Exiguobacterium sibiricum 7-3: one gene and its partners. The protein of the gene in region 1 interacts with the protein of each later gene in a pairwise test. Links are inferred from orthologs where the notes say so. Each region holds a gene or a part of one and is shown in the gene's direction. Other genes may lie near its edges.

The links.
Region 2: the proteins of rho (region 1) and yhbY interact in binary tests that used the Escherichia coli proteins (3 or more experiments, as listed by UniProt). The link is inferred for Exiguobacterium sibiricum 7-3 from one-to-one orthologs.
Region 3: the proteins of rho (region 1) and nusG interact in binary tests that used the Escherichia coli proteins (3 or more experiments, as listed by UniProt). The link is inferred for Exiguobacterium sibiricum 7-3 from one-to-one orthologs.

Annotation. Positions count from the first base shown.
Region 1 is NZ_KK211190.1:327,866-334,367, forward strand. The notes cover bases 1,303-4,282. They hold rho (transcription termination factor Rho), read left to right. Parts: upstream 1,303-2,100; coding sequence 2,101-3,465; downstream 3,466-4,282. Other genes in these bases: P402_RS16810 (C40 family peptidase), read right to left, coding at 1,303-1,726; P402_RS0102745 (type B 50S ribosomal protein L31), read left to right, coding at 3,563-3,808; P402_RS0102750 (DedA family protein), read right to left, coding at 3,844-4,282. In the rest of the region: P402_RS0102735 (SDR family NAD(P)-dependent oxidoreductase), read right to left, coding at 191-970; more of P402_RS16810, read right to left, coding at 1,043-1,302; more of P402_RS0102750, read right to left, coding at 4,283-4,494; P402_RS0102755 (thymidine kinase), read left to right, coding at 4,672-5,292; P402_RS0102760 (alpha/beta hydrolase), read right to left, coding at 5,362-6,120. UniProt on the Escherichia coli protein: Facilitates transcription termination by a mechanism that involves Rho binding to the nascent RNA, activation of Rho's RNA-dependent ATPase activity, and release of the mRNA from the DNA template.
Region 2 is NZ_KK211190.1:2,239,606-2,245,869, reverse strand. Bases 2,436-5,177 are described here. They hold yhbY (ribosome assembly RNA-binding protein YhbY), read left to right. Parts: upstream 2,436-3,530; coding sequence 3,531-3,824; downstream 3,825-5,177. Other genes in these bases: rsfS (ribosome silencing factor), read left to right, coding at 4,952-5,177; yqeK (bis(5'-nucleosyl)-tetraphosphatase (symmetrical) YqeK), read left to right, coding at 4,380-4,955; nadD (nicotinate-nucleotide adenylyltransferase), read left to right, coding at 3,821-4,390; aroE (shikimate dehydrogenase), read left to right, coding at 2,744-3,529; yqeH (ribosome biogenesis GTPase YqeH), read left to right, coding at 2,436-2,744. Outside these bases: P402_RS0112680 (ArsB/NhaD family transporter), read left to right, coding at 1-761; P402_RS0112675 (YqeG family HAD IIIA-type phosphatase), read left to right, coding at 913-1,497; more of yqeH, read left to right, coding at 1,638-2,435; more of rsfS, read left to right, coding at 5,178-5,299; P402_RS0112640 (class I SAM-dependent DNA methyltransferase), read left to right, coding at 5,299-6,027; P402_RS0112635 (helix-hairpin-helix domain-containing protein), read left to right, coding at 6,217-6,264.
Region 3 is NZ_JHZS01000004.1:10,858-17,225, forward strand. The notes cover bases 3,523-6,368. They hold nusG (transcription termination/antitermination protein NusG), read left to right. Parts: upstream 3,523-4,592; coding sequence 4,593-5,144; downstream 5,145-6,368. Other genes in these bases: sigH (RNA polymerase sporulation sigma factor SigH), read left to right, coding at 3,523-4,054; rpmG (50S ribosomal protein L33), read left to right, coding at 4,212-4,358; secE (preprotein translocase subunit SecE), read left to right, coding at 4,403-4,573; rplK (50S ribosomal protein L11), read left to right, coding at 5,294-5,719; rplA (50S ribosomal protein L1), read left to right, coding at 5,836-6,368. Outside these bases: cysE (serine O-acetyltransferase), read left to right, coding at 1-89; cysS (cysteine--tRNA ligase), read left to right, coding at 43-1,440; P402_RS0100060 (Mini-ribonuclease 3), read left to right, coding at 1,437-1,841; 23S rRNA (guanosine(2251)-2'-O)-methyltransferase RlmB, read left to right, coding at 1,933-2,697; P402_RS0100070 (NYN domain-containing protein), read left to right, coding at 2,694-3,224; more of sigH, read left to right, coding at 3,413-3,522. UniProt on the Escherichia coli protein: Part of the processive rRNA transcription and antitermination complex (rrnTAC). The complex forms an RNA-chaperone ring around the RNA exit tunnel of RNA polymerase (RNAP).

The DNA of each region.
Region 1 (6,502 bases):
AATAAATTCGGCTCAAACCGGATTCATCTTTATTGTAGGATGAAATCTTGTAGACTGTACGCGACTCCTACAGGAAAAGCGCAGGTTCACCGCGCGTCAGAAACAAACGAGACCCGGATACTTGTCCGTTTCAGGACAAAGAAGCCGCGGCTCGTGTTTCGCCTGAGGAAAGCAAGTACAGGAACAAGATTTATTCGAGAGCGTCACGTATCGGAGCTTGCAATTGGTGTGTCATCTGAACGAGTTTGCGTCGCGAGAAGAAGCGTGTCATAAAGACATACACTGCATTGCTGCGACCGGGGATGACAAGTGTTTTTCCTTTCATGTATCCCGTGAAGGAAAGTTGAGCAGTTGTTTTGGCATCCATGATTCCTGGTCGTTTAAATAACCCGGACGTTGCAAGATCGGCCGTTTTGGCGAAATCAGTATGCGTCGCTCCCGGACAAACGGCTGTCACCTGAATGTTGTAAGGTGCGAGCTCATCTGCCAAGGCTTCCGAAAAACTAAGCACGTAAGCTTTTGTCGCATAGTAGACGCTCATGAAAGGACCGCCATGGAAAGAGGAGGTCGAAGCAATCTGAATGATTCGTCCGCCGCCCTGCATTTTCATCCGACGGGCAAAAGCTTTCGTTAAATGCGTCAATGCCCGGATGTTGACGTCAATCATGTTCAATTCGCGTGATAAATCCGTTTCGATAAATTCACCATAAAGACCAAAACCGGCGTTATTGATCAAAACATCAACGGGAGTGTGTTCTGTCGCACGTAACAGGGCTTTGATTTGAAGGGATTGCCCGATATCATACGGAAGCACGACGGCAGAGCCGCCCCGTTGTTCGACAAAGTGTTTCGTTTCGAAAAGTTGTTCGACATTTCGGCCGACCAGTAACAGATGATGTCCTTGATCAGCATGCAGATAGGCAAGTTCACGCCCGATTCCGGCAGAAGCCCCGGTGATTAATACGTTCATGATATGTCCTCCTTGTATAATAGGGTAGAAAAAAAGCGATCGAGCCGATGCTCAACCGCTTGGTTCGTTAAATTATAGGTATGAACCCGCGCCGACAAGGCGTGAACCCCAGTAACCTGATTTGAAGCTTGAGTACTTGACGCCACCCGTTTCTGAGTTGACCATGCTTGATTTGCTTGTCGCCATACCGACGTGTTGAATGCCGCTACCGTGTGAGAAGAAAACAAGATCTCCAGGTTGAACGTTTGAGACACTTACTTTTCTAGAAGAAGAATATTGTGAAGAAGACGTACGTGGCAATGTTTTGCCTGCTGCTTTTTTGTAGACGTAGCTTGTGAAACCAGAGCAGTCAAATCCACGAGTTGTCGTTCCGCCCCATACATAAGGAGTTCCTTTATGTTTAGCTGCTTCGCTTAGAAGGCGTGTACGTGTTGAAGATGAAGTTGTTGATTTTTTAGCCGTTGAAGTAGAAGACTTGTATGTTTTCGTATACTGTGTAGATACATAACGTGTTTTGCCACCGTACGAAATTTTAGTCCAGCTGCCTGATTTACCTTTGTATGTAAATGTTTGGCCTGCGTTTACTTTACCGACGATGCTTGCTTTAGTAGAAGGAGCCGTACGAACACGTAATCCGCTATCTGTGATCTTGACTTTCGTTACTGTAGAAGCTGCCTCAACCTTATCTGTTCCCACTGATGCAAATCCTGAAACCACTAATGCTGCTGTCGCGACCGATGCTAGAAAACGTTTCATATGTGAAATCCTCCATGTCATTTTAAAGTAGTTTTGAAAACCGAGTTATATGATGTATCTCATTAAGTGTTTGTTTAAGCAGTGCACCTTACAACTGTGTAAGTTTTTCTCTGCACGATTATCTTAGCATGCGGATACATGAAAACGTTTTTTCAGTTCCGCTACAAAACATGACGTTTTTGTAACATAACTGCAATAATATACTCGAATATTACAAAGAAGAAATTCCCATTTCTTAAATCACGACGAAATGGATGAAATGTGATACCTTTAATTCACGAAGAATATACACCAAGATCCTTTGCACCATGAATTTGCACCATGAAGATGAAATCCTTTGCTCCTGAATTTATACGAAGAATAGGTGAATGCACATGCCAACTGAGAAAACTGACAAACCAGAACGTTCCTATACACTTGCTCAATTAAGCAACCTGACATTAAAAGATTTATATGAAATCGCAAAAACAAAAAACGTACCACAGTACCGTGAGGCTCGTAAGCGCGAATTGATGTTCAAAATTCTTAAAGCGCAAGCAGAATCCACCGGTCTTTATTTCCTCGAGGGGGTACTCGAAGTTATTCCCGGAAACCCACAGATGCAAAATGATGGCGGCTTCGGCTTCCTTCGTCCTATCAACTATTCGCAATCCTCTGAAGATATCTATATCGCCGCTTCACAAATCCGCCGCTTTAATCTCCGTAACGGAGACGTCGTGACTGGAAAGGTCCGACCGCCAAAAGAGAATGAACGGTTCCAAGGTCTTTTAAGTGTGGAAGCCGTCAATGGAGAAGCGCCGGACACGGCACGGAATCGTCTGTTCTTCCCGGCATTGACGCCGATTTATCCGGATCGCCTGATGCGACTTGAAACAGAACCGCGTCATTTGTCGGTCCGGGTGATGGATATGATTGCGCCGGTCGGGTTTGGCCAACGCGGTTTGATCGTCGCACCGCCTAAAGCCGGTAAGACTTCTCTATTAAAAGAAATCGCGAATTCGATTCAAGTGAATCACCCCGATGTCGAATTGATCATTCTATTGATTGATGAGCGCCCGGAGGAAGTGACGGACATCGAGCGGTCTGTTCCGGGAGCGGATGTCGTCAGTTCGACGTTTGACGAAACACCGGACAACCACGTCCGGATTTCGGAGCTTGTCCTTGAGCGGGCGATGCGTCTCGTCGAACATAAAAAAGATGTCGTTATCTTGATGGATTCGATTACACGTTTGACACGTGCTTACAACTTAACGGTTCCGCAAAGCGGACGAACGTTGTCCGGAGGGATCGATCCGGCCGCTTTCCATAAACCAAAACGCTTTTTCGGAGCCGCCCGGAACATCGAACACGGTGGCAGCCTGACGATTCTCGCGACAGCCCTCGTCGAGACCGGTTCCCGGATGGATGATGTCATCTATGAAGAGTTTAAAGGAACCGGCAACATGGAACTGCATCTGGACCGCAAGTTATCCGAGCGCCGGATCTTCCCGGCCATCGACATCCGGAAATCAGGAACACGGAAAGAAGAGTTGTTGTTACCGAAAGATCAACTCGACGCCCTGTGGACGATCCGCCGGACGATGAACGAGTCAAATGAGTTTGTCGACAGCTTCTTACGCAAGATTCGGGACACGAAAAATAACGAAGAATTTTTTGTTGAACTGAATAAAGAAAAGAAGAAACCCGTCCGGCGCGCGCCTGTTAAACCGCGTGTGACGAAAACCGACACAACGACTTGAAAATAGGTATTGCGGGTCGTGAAAAAATCGTTTAGTATAGGAAGGTAACTTACTCTGGCTCAGCAAATGAACCAGGGCGGAAGGAGAGAAAACAACCATGAAACAAGGAATTCACCCAAACTACAACAAAGTTGTATTTATGGACTCAACTACTGAGTACAAATTCTTGACTGGTTCTACACGTTCTTCGAACGAGACAATCACTTGGGAAGATGGAAACGAGTACCCACTCATCCGTGTGGATGTGTCTTCGGACTCGCACCCATTCTACACTGGTCGTCAAAAGTTCAACGCTGCAGACGGTCGTGTCGATCGCTTCAACAAAAAATACGGCCGCAAGTAATTGCGACTTCAGTATTAAAAAACAGCCTGTCTCCATCACTGGAGCAGGCTGTTTTTGTATAGACAGAACTTAGTACGGTACGCCAGATACGTTCTTAAGACGAAAGAGAGTCCGATTCCACCGGCAGCACCAATCAGATACGGGAGTGTATCCGGATTATTTGCAAAATGTTCCATGAGCAGACTGAAGGAAAAATGACGACCCAGGAAATAACCTGCCCCTAAAAAGATGCTGATCCAAATTAAAGCACCGGTATAAGCATAAGTAACGAAAATCCGGAACGGCATTTTCGAGACACCGGCAAAAAAAGCAGAGAGTTGACGGAGTCCGGGTATGTAATAACCGATAATGAGGACGGTTTTTCCGTAACGTAAAAATCCGGCTTCCGCTTTGAAAATATGTTTTTCAGAAATCCGTAACTTCGGAGCGATTCGATGCAATAATGGCATTCCGAGCTTTAGACCGAGGACATAGCTGATTGTCATACCGATACAGCTGCCGGCATAGGCAGCAAGGATCGTTCCGGCAAGCGGTAAATCACCATGGTGCATCCAGAATCCTGACATGACGAGTAATGTCTCGTCCGGAACAGGAAGACCAACGATTCCGCCGGCCAGCAGAACGGCGAGTCCGAACGCTCCATATTGGTGGAGGACTTCATGTAATATATGATGAATCGGAGTCACCTTCCTTCAAAGAAACTTCTCTTTCAGTGTACAGGAAATACATACCAGTTGAAATGAGAAGATGAAGAAAATGGGGAATTTGGCACGGGTTTTTGATTTTTAGAAGTCAATCCTTTTTCTCAATTTAGATTCGGGCTATACTCGTTAAAGTGACTAATTTAGAGGACGGTGTTTACGATGATGCATGTGATCAATCAATATGGTTGGATTGAAGTGATTTGTGGAAGCATGTTTTCCGGCAAATCAGAAGAACTGATCCGTCGTGTCAGACGGGCACAGTATGGAAAGTTACCGGTTCAGGTGTTCAAGCCGGCAATCGATGATCGGTACCACGAGGAGCATGTCGTGTCGCACGTCGGCAATTCCGTCATCGCGATTCCGATGGCGACGAGTCGTGATGTCTATGCAGCAGTGGCGGAAGAAACACAAATCGTCGCCATTGACGAAGTTCAATTCTTTGACGACGAAATCGTCGCGGTCATCGAAGCACTGGCTCAAGATGGCAAACGCGTCATTTGTGCAGGACTCGATCAAGACTTTCGGGCGGAGCCATTCGGCAAGATGCCCGAATTGTTGGCACGTGCAGAATTCGTGACGAAATTACAGGCGATTTGTCTGTCGTGCGGAGATCCGGCATCGCGGACACAACGATTGATTGACGGGAAACCCGCAAACTACAATGATCCAATCATTTTGGTCGGGGCGTCTGAATCCTATGAACCACGTTGCCGCCATTGTCATCAAGTACCGGGCAAACCGAAACCGTTACAGGAATGGAAAAAACAACAGCAGAATTGAGCATATCCGATTTGAAAAAGCGAACGATTCCTGGCAGTGAGGCCAAAGAATCGTTCGCTTTTTTTTATATCAACCGGTCCGTGTCAACTGGCTGAACTGCTCGACGAATCGTAAGGTTTCCCGAACAATTGTCTTTTGATCATAATCGAGTGTCGCAACATGGTACGAGTCAAGCAGACAATAACTGCGTTTATCCGCTGCACCAATCGTCCGGTACAAATAATCCGAACAGGTTGGCGGGACGACGTGATCCTCGGCAGAATATAAAATAAGTGTCGGAATTTGAATCGTTGCTAAGTGTGGTCGCGTCTCATCGATGAGTCGCAACAGTTCTGAAGCGCAGACGGCGGGGACAAGATCATAGATGATTTCAAAAGCCGATTGTTTGATATCAGGGACACTTTCCGGAAGATAGACCGGACAATCGGTGAACGACAAGGCTTCGTAAGCAGGGACAGCCAAGGCGGCGTTGATGGTGATGATTCCTGCGACCGGGAGACCTTCAGCGGCGAGCGACAGGGCAAGTGTCGCGCCCATCGATTGTCCGACGATGAAGATTGATTCACACCGTGCGGCCAATTGTTCGAAGCCGTCACGTAAGCTCTGTTTCCAGTCGTCTGCCATCGTCGTTTCGAATTCCCGTACATCCGTCCCGTGACCGTGCAGGCGAGGCGCATAGACGGAGAAGCCATGTTCTGCGAACTGTTCTCCTACAGCCCGAACACTTTGCGGTGTTGCGTTAAAACCATGACAGAGCAAAATGCCGACGGATCCGCGTCCTAAGGAAAAGGCTTCTGCACCCGGTATAACAGGATAAACCATACTCATCATCTCGTCCTCCATTTCAAAAATAAAAACCCGTTTGGCTTTGGACGCAAACGAGTTTCTCGTGTGTATCATCCAAAGCAGCCGCTTTGCTGGTCGGAGCACCTTGCACAGTAGCAGGTTGCCGTGGAGTCCTAGAGCCAGGTCTCTCGTCCACTCTTGATATATCGTATAGGAATTGTCGGATTAATCATTGAGAAGATAATAGCATTGACGGAAATGAATTGTCAAACTCTCTTTAATGGCATCAAAATTTATGCAAGGATCCGGTTTGTCCCGGTACAACAATCGATATGGGTCATATGGTTTATTTTTGAAAATATGGTTGACCTTTAAAAGATCTTTCTGTAGTGTAAAAATTAGTTTTACGACATAAGTTCAACCG
Region 2 (6,264 bases), 1.9 Mb from region 1 along the record:
CAATCGTGACGATCGGTATTTTGTATATGATTTTCCGTAAACACTTACACGTAGAACCGGAGAATCAACAAAAATTAATGGAAATCGACGAAAACAGCTACATTGTCAGCCGCAAATTAGTCATGCGCAGCAGTATCGTCTTGTTAAGTACGATTGCGTTGTTCGTCATTCATCCGTTACTGAGTCGAATCGGGCTTCATTTGGAAGCACCGGCCATCGCAATCCTTGGAGCGACCGTCTTAATGCTACTGACGATTGAGAATAATCACCAATTGGAAGAAGTGTTCGCCCGGGTGGAATGGACAACGATCTTTTTCTTCGCCGGATTATTTATTTTGGTAGGTGGAATTCAGGAAGTAGGCGTTATCCGCTTCTTGGCAGAAAAAACGATTACGTTGACAGGAGGAGACATCCAGACGACGGCAACCGCTGTTCTTTGGTTATCCGGAATTGCCAGTGCGACGATCGATAATATTCCGTTCGTCGCGACGATGATTCCTTTAATCAACGATGTTGCGACAGGAATTGGTTTGTCGCCGGACAGTCAACAAGTCGACGTGTTATGGTGGTCCTTGTCGCTCGGAGCATGTCTTGGAGGGAATGGAACATTGATTGGAGCATCAGCCAATGTGATTGTCGCAGGATTAGCCACACGGCAAGGGGAGAAGTTCACATACGGACGATTCTTACTTTACGGGGCCCCGATCACCATCGTAACGCTGATTATTTCGCAACTTTATTTATGGATCCGCTATTATTGAACAGAAATTACGAAACGGAAGAGACCTGTGCTCTTTCGTTTTCTTTTGGTCGTCGCTCTATCAAATGGATTGTGCTATAATCGAACGATAAGAACATAACTGTTTCTTAAACTTAACTATAGAGCTAGACCATTATCTGGAGGTTTTATTCTTGTTTAAACGACTTTATCCAAAACATTTTGTGGCGTCGATTTATGATATCGACTTAGAGATGTTAAAACGAAACGGTGTCAAAGCAATTTTGACGGATCTTGATAATACACTTGTGGCTTGGAATATTGCCGATGCTCCAGACGAATTGGTGTCATGGCTCGATATGGTGAATAACCAATACGGATTTGACGTCATCATCGTCTCGAATAACAACGGCGATCGAGTCAAGAAATTTGCGGATCCACTTGGCTTACATTATATTGCACCGGCCCGTAAACCTTTACCGATTGGTTTCAAACGCGCGTTGACGGAATTTGGTTATCACGCGAAGGAAGTTGTTTTCCTTGGAGATCAACTGTTTACGGATGTGTTAGGCGCAAATTCAGTAGGTATCGAAGTAATCCACGTTCAACCCGTCGTCAAGACAGACGGTGTCGTCACAAAATTTAATCGCTTGATGGAACGATTGATTTTCCGTCGGATGAAACGTAAAGGAATCTACAAATTGACGCAACGTGTCAAAGAAGATCCGGCAGCGTTAAAACATCCGATTGAAACACTCCGTCAAGATAAGCAGCAATGACCCTGTCATACCGGTAGATGAAAGGATAGGCAGCAGTCGCAACATGTACGGCGAAAGGTCGGAAGTTACGCTCTTGGAGTGGCGTGCAGGGCGCTACGTTGAATAGAGAAGGGAAAGTCCCGATGCGGCTCAACACACACATGGAAGAAATCAATTGCGCAGGCTGTGGTGTCGCGATCCAGACAGAGGATCCAAAAGCACCTGGTTATGCGCCTAAATCTGCACTTGACCGGGAAATGGTCATTTGCCAACGTTGTTTTAAACTGAAGCATTACAACCAAATTCAAGACGTCGCATTAACGGACGATGATTTTGTCAAAATCTTAGATGGAATCGGTCAAAAAGATGCATTAGTCGTTAAAATCGTTGATATCTTTGATTTTAATGGAAGTTGGTTACCGGGATTACACCGGTTTGTCGGAAAAAATGATGTTTTGCTCGTCGGAAATAAAGCCGACTTGCTACCGAAATCACTCAATCCGAACCGTCTGATGAACTGGATGCGTCAAACATCAAAAGAGTTGGGGTTACGCCCGGTCGATGTGCATCTGATCAGTGCGAAAAAAGGACACGGTGTGGATGAACTGGCAGAAAAGATTGATTACTACCGTAAAGGACGCGACGTGTATGTCGTCGGCTGTACGAATGTCGGAAAATCGACATTGATCAATCAGGTCATCAAGCGTTTCGGAGAAGAAGAAGAGGCGGTCATCACAGTCAGTCACTTCCCGGGAACAACGCTTGATTTGATCGATATCCCGCTTGACGACAACTGTAACCTGTACGACACACCGGGAATCATCAATCATCATCAAATGGCACACTACGTGGATGCACGGGATTTGAAGCTGATTACACCGAAAAAAGAAATCAAGCCGCAAGTTTTCCAAATCCATCCGCAACAAACGTTGTTCTTCGGTGGTCTGGCACGTCTTGACTACATGGAAGGCAACAAACGATCGTTCGTCATCTATATGTCGAATGATTTGAAAGTACACCGGACGAAGCTCGATAAAGCAGACGATCTGTATGCGAATCATAACGGAGAATTGTTATCACCGCCGAATGAGAAGACGCTTGAGATGCTTCCGCCGCTCGTTCGACACGAGTTCAGTCTACGCGATAACATGAAAACGGATATCGTTTTCAGTGGACTCGGTTGGGTTGCAGTTCACGGAAAAGGCGGACGAGTTGCTGCCTACGCACCAAAAGGTGTTGCTGTCTCATTACGTGAGGCGCTTGTCTGATGCAATTTGCTGTCATCGGTCATCCGATTGCCCATTCGCTTTCACCCATGTTGCACGAAACATGGCTGAAGGCGGCTGGGCTTTTCGGTTGTTATACCACGGTAGATGTCGAAGTGAACGAGCTGGAAGCGTTCGTTCAGAAGGTAAGAAAACGGCAGTTTGATGGAATCAATGTGACGATTCCCCATAAGTCGGCCATCATTCCGTTTCTTGATCGTCTGGAGCCGGCGGCAGCACGCGCTGGTGCCGTCAATACTGTCTATTGGGACGGGGAGGAACTGGTCGGTACCAATACGGACGGAACCGGATTTGCCCGCGCCCTTGCGACGCGAACGAATGCGAAGAACAGTTTAGTGATTGGGGCAGGCGGCGCGGCACGTGGTATCATTCCGATGCTTCCCGGTCATGTTACAGTCATGAACCGGACGAATCAGACGGCTGAACAGGTGGCTGCTGAATTCGGACAATCTGCTGTCCCTTGGTCGAACACACTGGATTTGCTGCCGTATGATGTCATCATCAATACGACTTCTGTCGGGATGGCTCCCGCAATTGATCAGACGCCAATCGAATTGACAGCGACGAGAGCTTTAATTTGTGATATTATTTATCGACCGACCCCGACCCGTTTTTTGCGGGAAGCGACCGCAAACGGGCTTGATACACTAGATGGTGTTTTGATGTTTGTACTACAAGCGGCTGAAGCGTTTGAACGCTTCACCGGTCATCCGCCTGATCTCGCGCTCGGCGAGCAGGTGATTAGAAAGCAATTGGAGGAATCATAATATGTTAACAGGTAAACAAAAACGGTATTTACGCGCAACGGCTCACGACTTAAGCCCGATTTTCCAAGTCGGAAAAAACGGTGTTGGTGAAGCGATGTGTGCAGATTTGATGGATGCACTTGAAAAACGTGAACTCTTGAAAGTTCAAGTTCTGCAAAACTGTGCTGACGCTCCGAAAGATGTCGCGGTTGAGCTCGTTGACGGAACGAATGCAGAACTCGTTCAAGTCATCGGAAAAGTCATCGTTCTCTACAAGGAATCGAAAGAGAATAAGACACTTCAATTACCACGATGAAGATCGGTTTGATGGGCGGGACATTCGATCCGCCCCATATCGGTCATCTGCTGATTGCCGAACAAGCGAAAGAGCAACTTCAACTGGATGCGGTCTGGTTTTTACCGGCAAAACTTCCGCCGCATAAACAATCGACGGTGACGAGTGCGGCGAAACGGTTGCAACTTGTCCGAGAAGCAGTCCGGGACAACAAGGATTTCTCAGTCTCCGAGATCGAGTTTGAACGGGAAACGAAATCGTACACGTTTGATACGATCCGTGAACTGAAGATGCGTTATCCCGGACATGCGTTCTTTTTTCTGATCGGTGCGGACTCATTAGTCAGTTTAGGAACATGGCACCGGTCGGAAGAATTGTACAAGGAAATTGAGTTTGGGGCAGTCGCGCGTCCAGGCAGTCGTTACCTGATTCCGGAAGGTGCGCGTGTCACGGCAGTCGATATGCCATTGCTTGAAGTTTCTTCGACCGACATCCGACAACGGGTAGCGAGAGGGCGCAGTATTCGTTATCTCGTGCCGGAACCGGTCCGACAACTAATCGAGGAGTGGAAACTCTATGCGACTTGAAGAAGCGAAACGAATCATTAAGGAAACATTGCCCGAAAAACGCTACATCCATACGCTTGGCGTCGTCGAGACGGCAATTCAACTAGCTCGACAATATGGGGTTCAAGAAGAAAAAGCTGCTTTAGCAGCCATGTTACACGATTATGCGAAATATCGGAATGTGTCCGAGATGCAGACAGTAGCAGTAGAACTTGGACTGGATGAATTACTCAACTATGATGAAGAATTGTTGCATGCACCAGTCGGGGCAGAACTCGTTAAGCGAGAGCTCAGCGTTGAGGACGCTGATATTTATCAAGCGATCGCCAATCATACGACGGGTGCTCCGGATATGCCGTTGCTCGATCAAATCATTTTTGTCGCAGATGCGATTGAACCGAATCGTCAGTATCCGGGTGTCGAACAGCTTCGGCAGATTGCGCAGGAAGATTTGACGCAAGCCGTCATTGCGACACTTGTCCAGACGATTTCATTTTTATGCAAAAAACAAACAGTGATTTTTCCGCTGACGATCGAGACGTATAATGCGTTCGTGCCGGAAAAACGAAAGGGGACCGTCCTATGACAGTCGAACAAGAATTAAAATTAATCGTAAATGCAATTGATGATAAGCGTGCTGAGGACATCGTCGTACTCGACATGTCGAGTATTTCACCGATCGCGGATTACTTCGTGATTTGTGAAGGGAACTCAGAAAAACAAGTTCAAGCCATCGCACGTGAAGTGAAAGAAGTGGCACACAAAAACGAATTACCGATCAAACGGCTAGAAGGAATGGATGCGGCACGTTGGGTCCTCGCGGATCTTGAGAACGTCGTCGTACATGTCTTCCACCGTGACGACCGTGATTATTACAACCTTGAGAAACTATGGGCAGACGCTCCTAAAGTAGAAGTCGAGATCGACTAATGGCGTACGAACAGTTTGCGTATGTCTATGACGAACTGATGCAAGACGTACCGTATCCTGAATGGGTTGCATGGGTACTCGAACAGGTAGAGCCCGGTAAAAGAATCGCGGATATCGGTTGCGGTACCGGAACGGCAACTTTGTTACTGGCCGACCATTATGAGGTCACCGGCGTCGATTTATCGGAAGAGATGCTTGAAATTGCTCAGGAAAAAGCAATGGAGACAAATCGACACGTTGATTTTTGGGTACAGGACATGCGGGAACTTGAATTGCCGGATTCGGTGGATGCGATTACGATTTTATGTGACTCCTTGAATTATTTGCAGACGGAATCGGACGTCAAACAGACATTCGATAGTGCAGCACGTCTGTTGACGGACGGCGGAAAGTTGTTGTTTGATGTTCATTCCCCTTATAAGATGGAGACGTTATTTAACGGGAAAACGTATGCGACCCATGCCGAGCAAAGTTCGTATATCTGGTTCGCGGATCCTGGTGAAGACCCGTTATCGGTCGTCCATGAATTGACCTTCTTTATTGAAGGGGAGGACGGACGGTACGATCGTGTCGATGAGACACATCATCAACGGACGTATCCGCCGGAACAATACATTACCTGGTTACGCGAAGCAGGTTTCCGTGTGTGTGCCGTAACAGGTGATTTCACATCCGATGCACCGACTGAAACAGCAGAACGTATTTTCTTCGTTGCTGAAAAAGTATAAACTATCGAACCATCAACGGATATCCTGTTGATGGTTTTTTTTATGTTGTTTTGGGTTAGAAAGGCAGATGGTTTGATCAAGGAGAATAAAAACGAGCGTAGGGAGAGGAGCATCATTGGATAATGGAGGTTAGTCCTGTTCAGAAGCGGCGGAAAGATTGATACAGTCGAAGAGACAGGAGGGATATGGATGACGATTCCACGCTTACAGCAAGTAGCAACGATCGCGGTTGTTCTC
Region 3 (6,368 bases), on another replicon or contig:
AATTAAAACGTGAGATTGAACGAATAAAAGGAGGACACCGCCATGATACAACTTTACAACAGCATGACCGGAAAAAAGGAACCGTTTAAACCGCTCGAAGAAGGAAAGGTCAAGATGTATGTTTGTGGACCAACCGTCTATAACTACATCCATATCGGGAATGCCCGTCCGGCCATCGTCTTTGATACGGTCCGCCGCTACTTTACGTACCGGGGCTATGACGTTAAATATGTCTCGAACTTCACGGATGTCGACGATAAAATCATCCGGACAGCGAATGAGCTCGGAGAAGATTACCATGCACTGACGAAACGATTCATCGAAGCCTATCACGCGGATACAGGTGCGTTGAATGTCCAAAAAGCGGATATTCATCCGCTCGTCACGGAAACGATGGACGATATCATCGCTTTCATCGAAGTGCTCGTCGAAAAAGGGAATGCCTATGCGTCAAGCGGAGATGTCTACTTCCGGACACGCAGCTTTAAAGATTACGGTCAGCTAAGTCAACAGTCGATTGATGAACTCCGCTCGGGTGCGCGGATCGAAGTCGGCGAGAAAAAAGAAGATCCGCTCGATTTCGTCCTATGGAAAGCAGCGAAACCGGGTGAACCGGCATGGACGAGTCCATGGGGAGAAGGCCGTCCCGGCTGGCACATCGAGTGCTCAGCGATGGCGAAAAAGTATCTCGGGGATACGATTGATATTCATGCGGGCGGACAAGACCTTAAATTCCCGCACCATGAAAATGAGATTGCTCAATCGGAAGCTTGCAACTCACAGAAGTTTGCGAACTACTGGATGCATAACGGGTTCCTTAACATCGAAAATGAAAAGATGTCAAAATCACTGGGCAACTTCTTAACGGTCCACGAAGCGATTCAAGCCGTCGATCCGATGGTCTTACGTTTCTTCATGCTGTCGGTCCAGTACCGTCATCCGATCAACTACAGTCGTGACCTGATTGATCAGGCAGCAAACGGGTTGGCACGAATCCGTGAATCGGTCGCAAACGTTGAACATCGTTTGACGATGACGGCTAATCTTGGAACAGCAACTGACAAATGGTTGAACCGGATCGAAGAAATCAAACAGCACTTCATCACATCGATGGATGATGATTTCAATACGGCGAACGCTGTGACCGATTTGTTTGATCTGTCGAAGGAAGCGAACCTCTACCTTGGAGAAGACCAGGTCGCAACAGACGTGCTGGAACGATTCTTGGCAGTGTTCCATGAACTGTCGACGGTCCTCGGTGTCACGTTGACGATTGAAAAAGGGTTGCTCGATGAAGAAGTCGAACAGTTGATTCGCGATCGTGACACAGCACGAAAAGAACGGGACTTCGCCCGGGCAGACGCGATCCGTGATCAACTGCGTGACCAAGGCATCCTGCTTGAGGATACAGCGCAAGGGATGCGGTGGAAGCGCGGATGAAGAACTACAAACAATTAAATGCCCTGGCACTCGCTTATATGGGCGATGTTGTCTACGAGATGCACGTCCGGGAACGGTTGCTTGAAAAGGGATATGTCAAACCGGGTGAGTTGCATCAGGCTGCCATCCGCTATGTCCGCGCTCAGGCGCAAGCCTTCGTCGTGACACACTGGTTAAATGAAAATACGTTAACAGAAGAAGAACAAGCCGTCGTCCGGCGTGGGAAGAACGCGAAATCCGGTTCTGTCCCGAAAAGTACGGATGTTCATACGTACCGTTATGCAACGGCGTTTGAAGCATTGCTCGGATATATCTATCTTGCAGAAGGAGGGGATCGTCTTGAAGAACTCATCGGACAAGCGTTCGAATTACTCGAAGCCGAAGCAACGGACGGAAAATAAACCGTTCCAACCGGCGCGTAAACCAAAAGATAAGTCACATGGCGAAAAAACGAGACAGAAGAAAGTTGAAGCAAAACAAGAAGAGACCATCGTGATCGAGCCGCTTGAGGAAGGACAGGATTTCTTATACGGACGGAATCCCGTTCTCGAAGCCTTACGGACAGGGCGTGAGATGAACAAGCTCTTTATCCAGGAAGGGCAGCAGAAAGGACCGCTTGCCGTCATTCATGCGATGGCAAAAGAAGCAGGTGTCCAAACGCAAATCGTTCCGCGCTCGAAATTACACGGTCTGACGGGAAGTGACAATCACCAGGGTGTCGTGGCTGCCGTCGCGGCATACGAGTATGCGGAACTCGACGATATTTTTGCACTGGCAGAAAAGAAGGACGAGACACCGTTGATGATTTTACTCGATGAACTTGAAGACCCGCATAATCTCGGATCGATTCTCCGGACGGCAGATGCCGTCGGTGCCCACGGGATCATCATTCCGAAACGCCGGTCGGTCGGATTGACACAGGTCGTCGCGAAAGCTTCGACCGGTGCAATCGAACATATCCCGGTCGTTCGTGTGACGAACCTGACACGGACGATGGAAGACTTAAAGAAAAAAGGGATCTGGTTCGTTGGAACGGATGCCCGCGAGAGCGACGACTACCGGACGCTCGACGGAACGATGCCGCTTGGAATCGTCATCGGCAGCGAAGGAAAAGGTATGAGCCGGCTCGTCCGCGAAAAATGTGATTTCCTTGTCCATCTCCCGATGGCAGGACATGTCACGTCACTCAACGCATCAGTTGCCGCCTCGTTGTTGTTATATGAGGTCTACCGGACAAGAAAGCCGTATTCGCGATGAAATACGACCGTCTGATCGTTGATGGCTACAATATCATTGGCGCATGGCCGGAGTTTCGGACATTGCGGGAGCAGGATTTTGAATTAGCACGGGAACGATTGGTCGATGCGATGGCCGAGTACCAAGCCGTGACAGGAATCAGTGTGACGATTGTCTTTGATGCCTATCTCCAACCGGGAAGAGAATCCCGGATTAAGAAAAGCGGCATCGAAGTCATTTATACACGGGAAAACGAAACGGCGGATGAATGGATTGAGAAAACGGCGGCGGACTGGTTACAGGATATCCGGGTCAAGCTGACGGTTGCGACAAACGATTTCACCGAACAGTGGGTCATCTTTACACTCGGTGCCCTCCGCGTCTCGGCGCAGGAATTACGCCGGGACTGGAAAGCGGCAGTCGCCGTCATCCGCGGTCAGACGATTACGTCGAAGACCAGTAAAAAACCACGTTCGACAATCGATCTGCCGACTGACGTCATTGAACGCCTCGAAGAAATCCGGCGTCGTAAAAATTCAGATTCATGAAAAAAGGAAAAGCGGGTTCACGATTCAATCGTGGAATCCGCTTTTTTTGACCTTCAGGTGTCGACTCGTCACAAGATCAACAGCGTAAAAAAAGAGGTCATGCCAATTTTCATTGTCGCAGGACAGGAAATTATTGTATAATTAGAAACAATCGATTAGTTTGTTAGAGAAGCTTGGAGGGATGACGGATGAGTTTGGTTTCGTTCGACCAGTTTGAGTGCATGACCGATGAGGCGCTTGTGGAACAAGCGAAGGTGTTTGACAACAGTGATGCGCTCGAATTTCTGATCGAGCGGTATCGCAACTTCGTGCGCGCAAAAGCACGGTCTTACTTCTTAATCGGAGCGGACCGGGAAGATATCATCCAGGAAGGGATGATCGGTCTGTATAAGGCAGTCCGGGATTACCGGACGGATAAGCTGGCTTCCTTCAAAGGATTTGCTGAGCTCTGTATTACCCGACAAATGATTACGGCGATCAAAACTGCGACACGTCAAAAACATATTCCGCTTAATTCATACATTTCGCTCGATAAACCGATTTACGATGATGAATCGGAACGGACGTTACTCGATATCATCACATCGACTGCTCCGTCAGATCCACAAATCTTGATCGTCAACCGGGAAGAGTATGCGGATATTGAAAATAAGATGGATGAAATCCTCAGTGATCTGGAACGAAAGGTGCTGGCACTATATCTCGACGGAAGAACCTATCAGGAAATTTCGGATGATCTCGATCGTCATGTCAAGTCAATCGATAACGCCCTTCAACGTGTGAAGAAAAAGCTGGAACGGTATCTAGAAGCACGAAAACTGACCGTCTGATCGAGAGGTGGATTGACCCCGGTATCCGGGTGTGCTACTGTATAAATAGCGCCTTACTAGCGAGACGCCGCTCATAGGCGTTTTTTTTTACGCTCTTTTTTGGAGAGAGGATTCTCTTCTTGAAGAGAAGGAGTGGCAAAGAAGGAGGTCGTTTGAGATGGCGAAGAAAGTAGGCCTTGCTTGTGATATTTGCGGTGCCCGCGACTACACGACGATGAAAAAAGAGGATGTCAGCATCCGCTTGGAACTGAAGAAGTTCTGTCGCCGCTGTAACGCGCATACGATTCATAAAGAAGCGAAATAAGGCTTCATCTATCCCCATTTACTACATCCTGGAGGGAAAGTACGATGAAATTTTTGCGTGACGTATGGAATGAACTGAAAAAGACGAGCTGGCCGAAACGAAAAGAACTGACGAAGTATACACTGACTGTAATCGGTATGGTCATTTTTATGGGTGTCTTCATCTTCGGTATCGATTCAGGGCTCAGCGCATTCATGAGTTGGTTGATTAAGTAAAAAGAAGAGGTGACGTACCATGGATAAGCAGTGGTTTGTTGTCCAAACGTACTCTGGATTCGAAAATAACGTCAAGGCAAATCTTGAACGTCGGATTGAATCCATGAACATGGACGAGAAAATCTTCCGTGTACTCGTTCCAATCGAAACGGTACAGGAAGAAGTAACAAACAAAAAAGGTGAAACGAAAATCAAAGAACGTGAAATCAAGATCTTCCCGGGGTATGTCCTCGTGGAAATGGTCATGACGGATGATTCTTGGTATGTCGTCCGTAACACACCGAACGTCACGGGATTCCTCGGTTCGGTCGGCGGCGGTTCAAAACCGACACCACTTCTTCCTGAAGAAGCAGAAAACATCCTTGGATCAATGGGACTTGTCGACATGAAGAGTCGTTATGACTTTACAATGGGACAAATCGTACGGATCAAAGAAGGTGTCTTTGCGAACCTGGAAGGTACGATCGAAGAACTTGAAACAGAAACAGAAAAAATGAAGGTTTCTGTCGATATGTTCGGTCGTGAAACGAAAGTAGAGCTTGATTTCTCACAAGTTGAGAAAATAGATTAAGTTTCCTATTGCGAAACTTTTATTTTAATGGTACAATTTTTCCTGTTTGATGTTGTGCTTATTTCGGTAAATTACTCGTCGAATAGAATGAGTGGGAGGACGCGCAACGTCCAATTAAACCACATTAAAGAATTAAGGAGGTGTGTCTCGTGGCGAAGAAGGTTATGAAACTAGTTAAACTTCAAATTCCTGCGGGCAAAGCAAACCCAGCTCCACCAGTTGGACCGGCACTCGGTCAAGCAGGTGTGAACATCATGGGCTTCTGTAAAGAGTTCAACGCTCGTACACAAGACCAAGCCGGCTTGATTATTCCTGTAGTCATCACGGTTTTTGAAGATCGTTCATTTACGTTTATTACTAAAACTCCACCAGCAGCAGTTCTCTTGAAGAAAGCAGCTGGAATCGAGAGCGGTTCAGGCGAGCCTAACCGTAAGAAAGTAGCGACTGTCAAACGTGACAAAGTTCGCGAAATCGCTGAAACGAAAATGCCAGACCTCAACGCAGCATCTGTTGAAACAGCGATGTTGATGGTTGAAGGTACTGCACGTTCTATGGGTATCGTAATCGAAGACTGAGTCTTTTGATTGCAATGAACAACGATGAGGGTCGCAGGCGGATAGTTACTTGAAGCCTTGCTACCCTTTCATTATGTGGGAGGATTTTCCGCACAACCACAAAGGAGGAACCTAAAATGGGTAAGAAGTATAAAGAAGCTGCTAAACTTATCGATCGTACGGTTTCATACGAACTCGCTGAAGCTGTAGATCTTACTAAAAAGTCTGCAACTGCGAAATTCGATGAAACAATCGAACTTGCTGTTCGCCTCGGAGTCGATCCGAAGAAAGCAGATCAACAAATCCGTGGAGCAGTCGTATTGCCACACGGTACTGGTAAAACACAAAAAGTTCTCGTCTTTGCTAAAGGTGAGAAATTAAAAGAAGCGGAAGCTGCTGGAGCAGACTTCGCTGGTGATTCTGAGTACATCACTAAAATCCAACAAGGATGGTTCGACTTCGATGTTATCGTTGCGACACCTGACATGATGGGTGAAGTTGGTAAACTCGGCCGTGTTCTCGGACCTAAAGGCCTCATGCCTAACCCGAAAACAGGAACAGTTACATTTGACGTCACGAAAGCAATCAACGATATCAAAGCTGGTAAAGTTGAGTACCGTGTCGACAAATCTGGTAACATCCACGTTCCAGTCGGTAAAAAATCATTTGA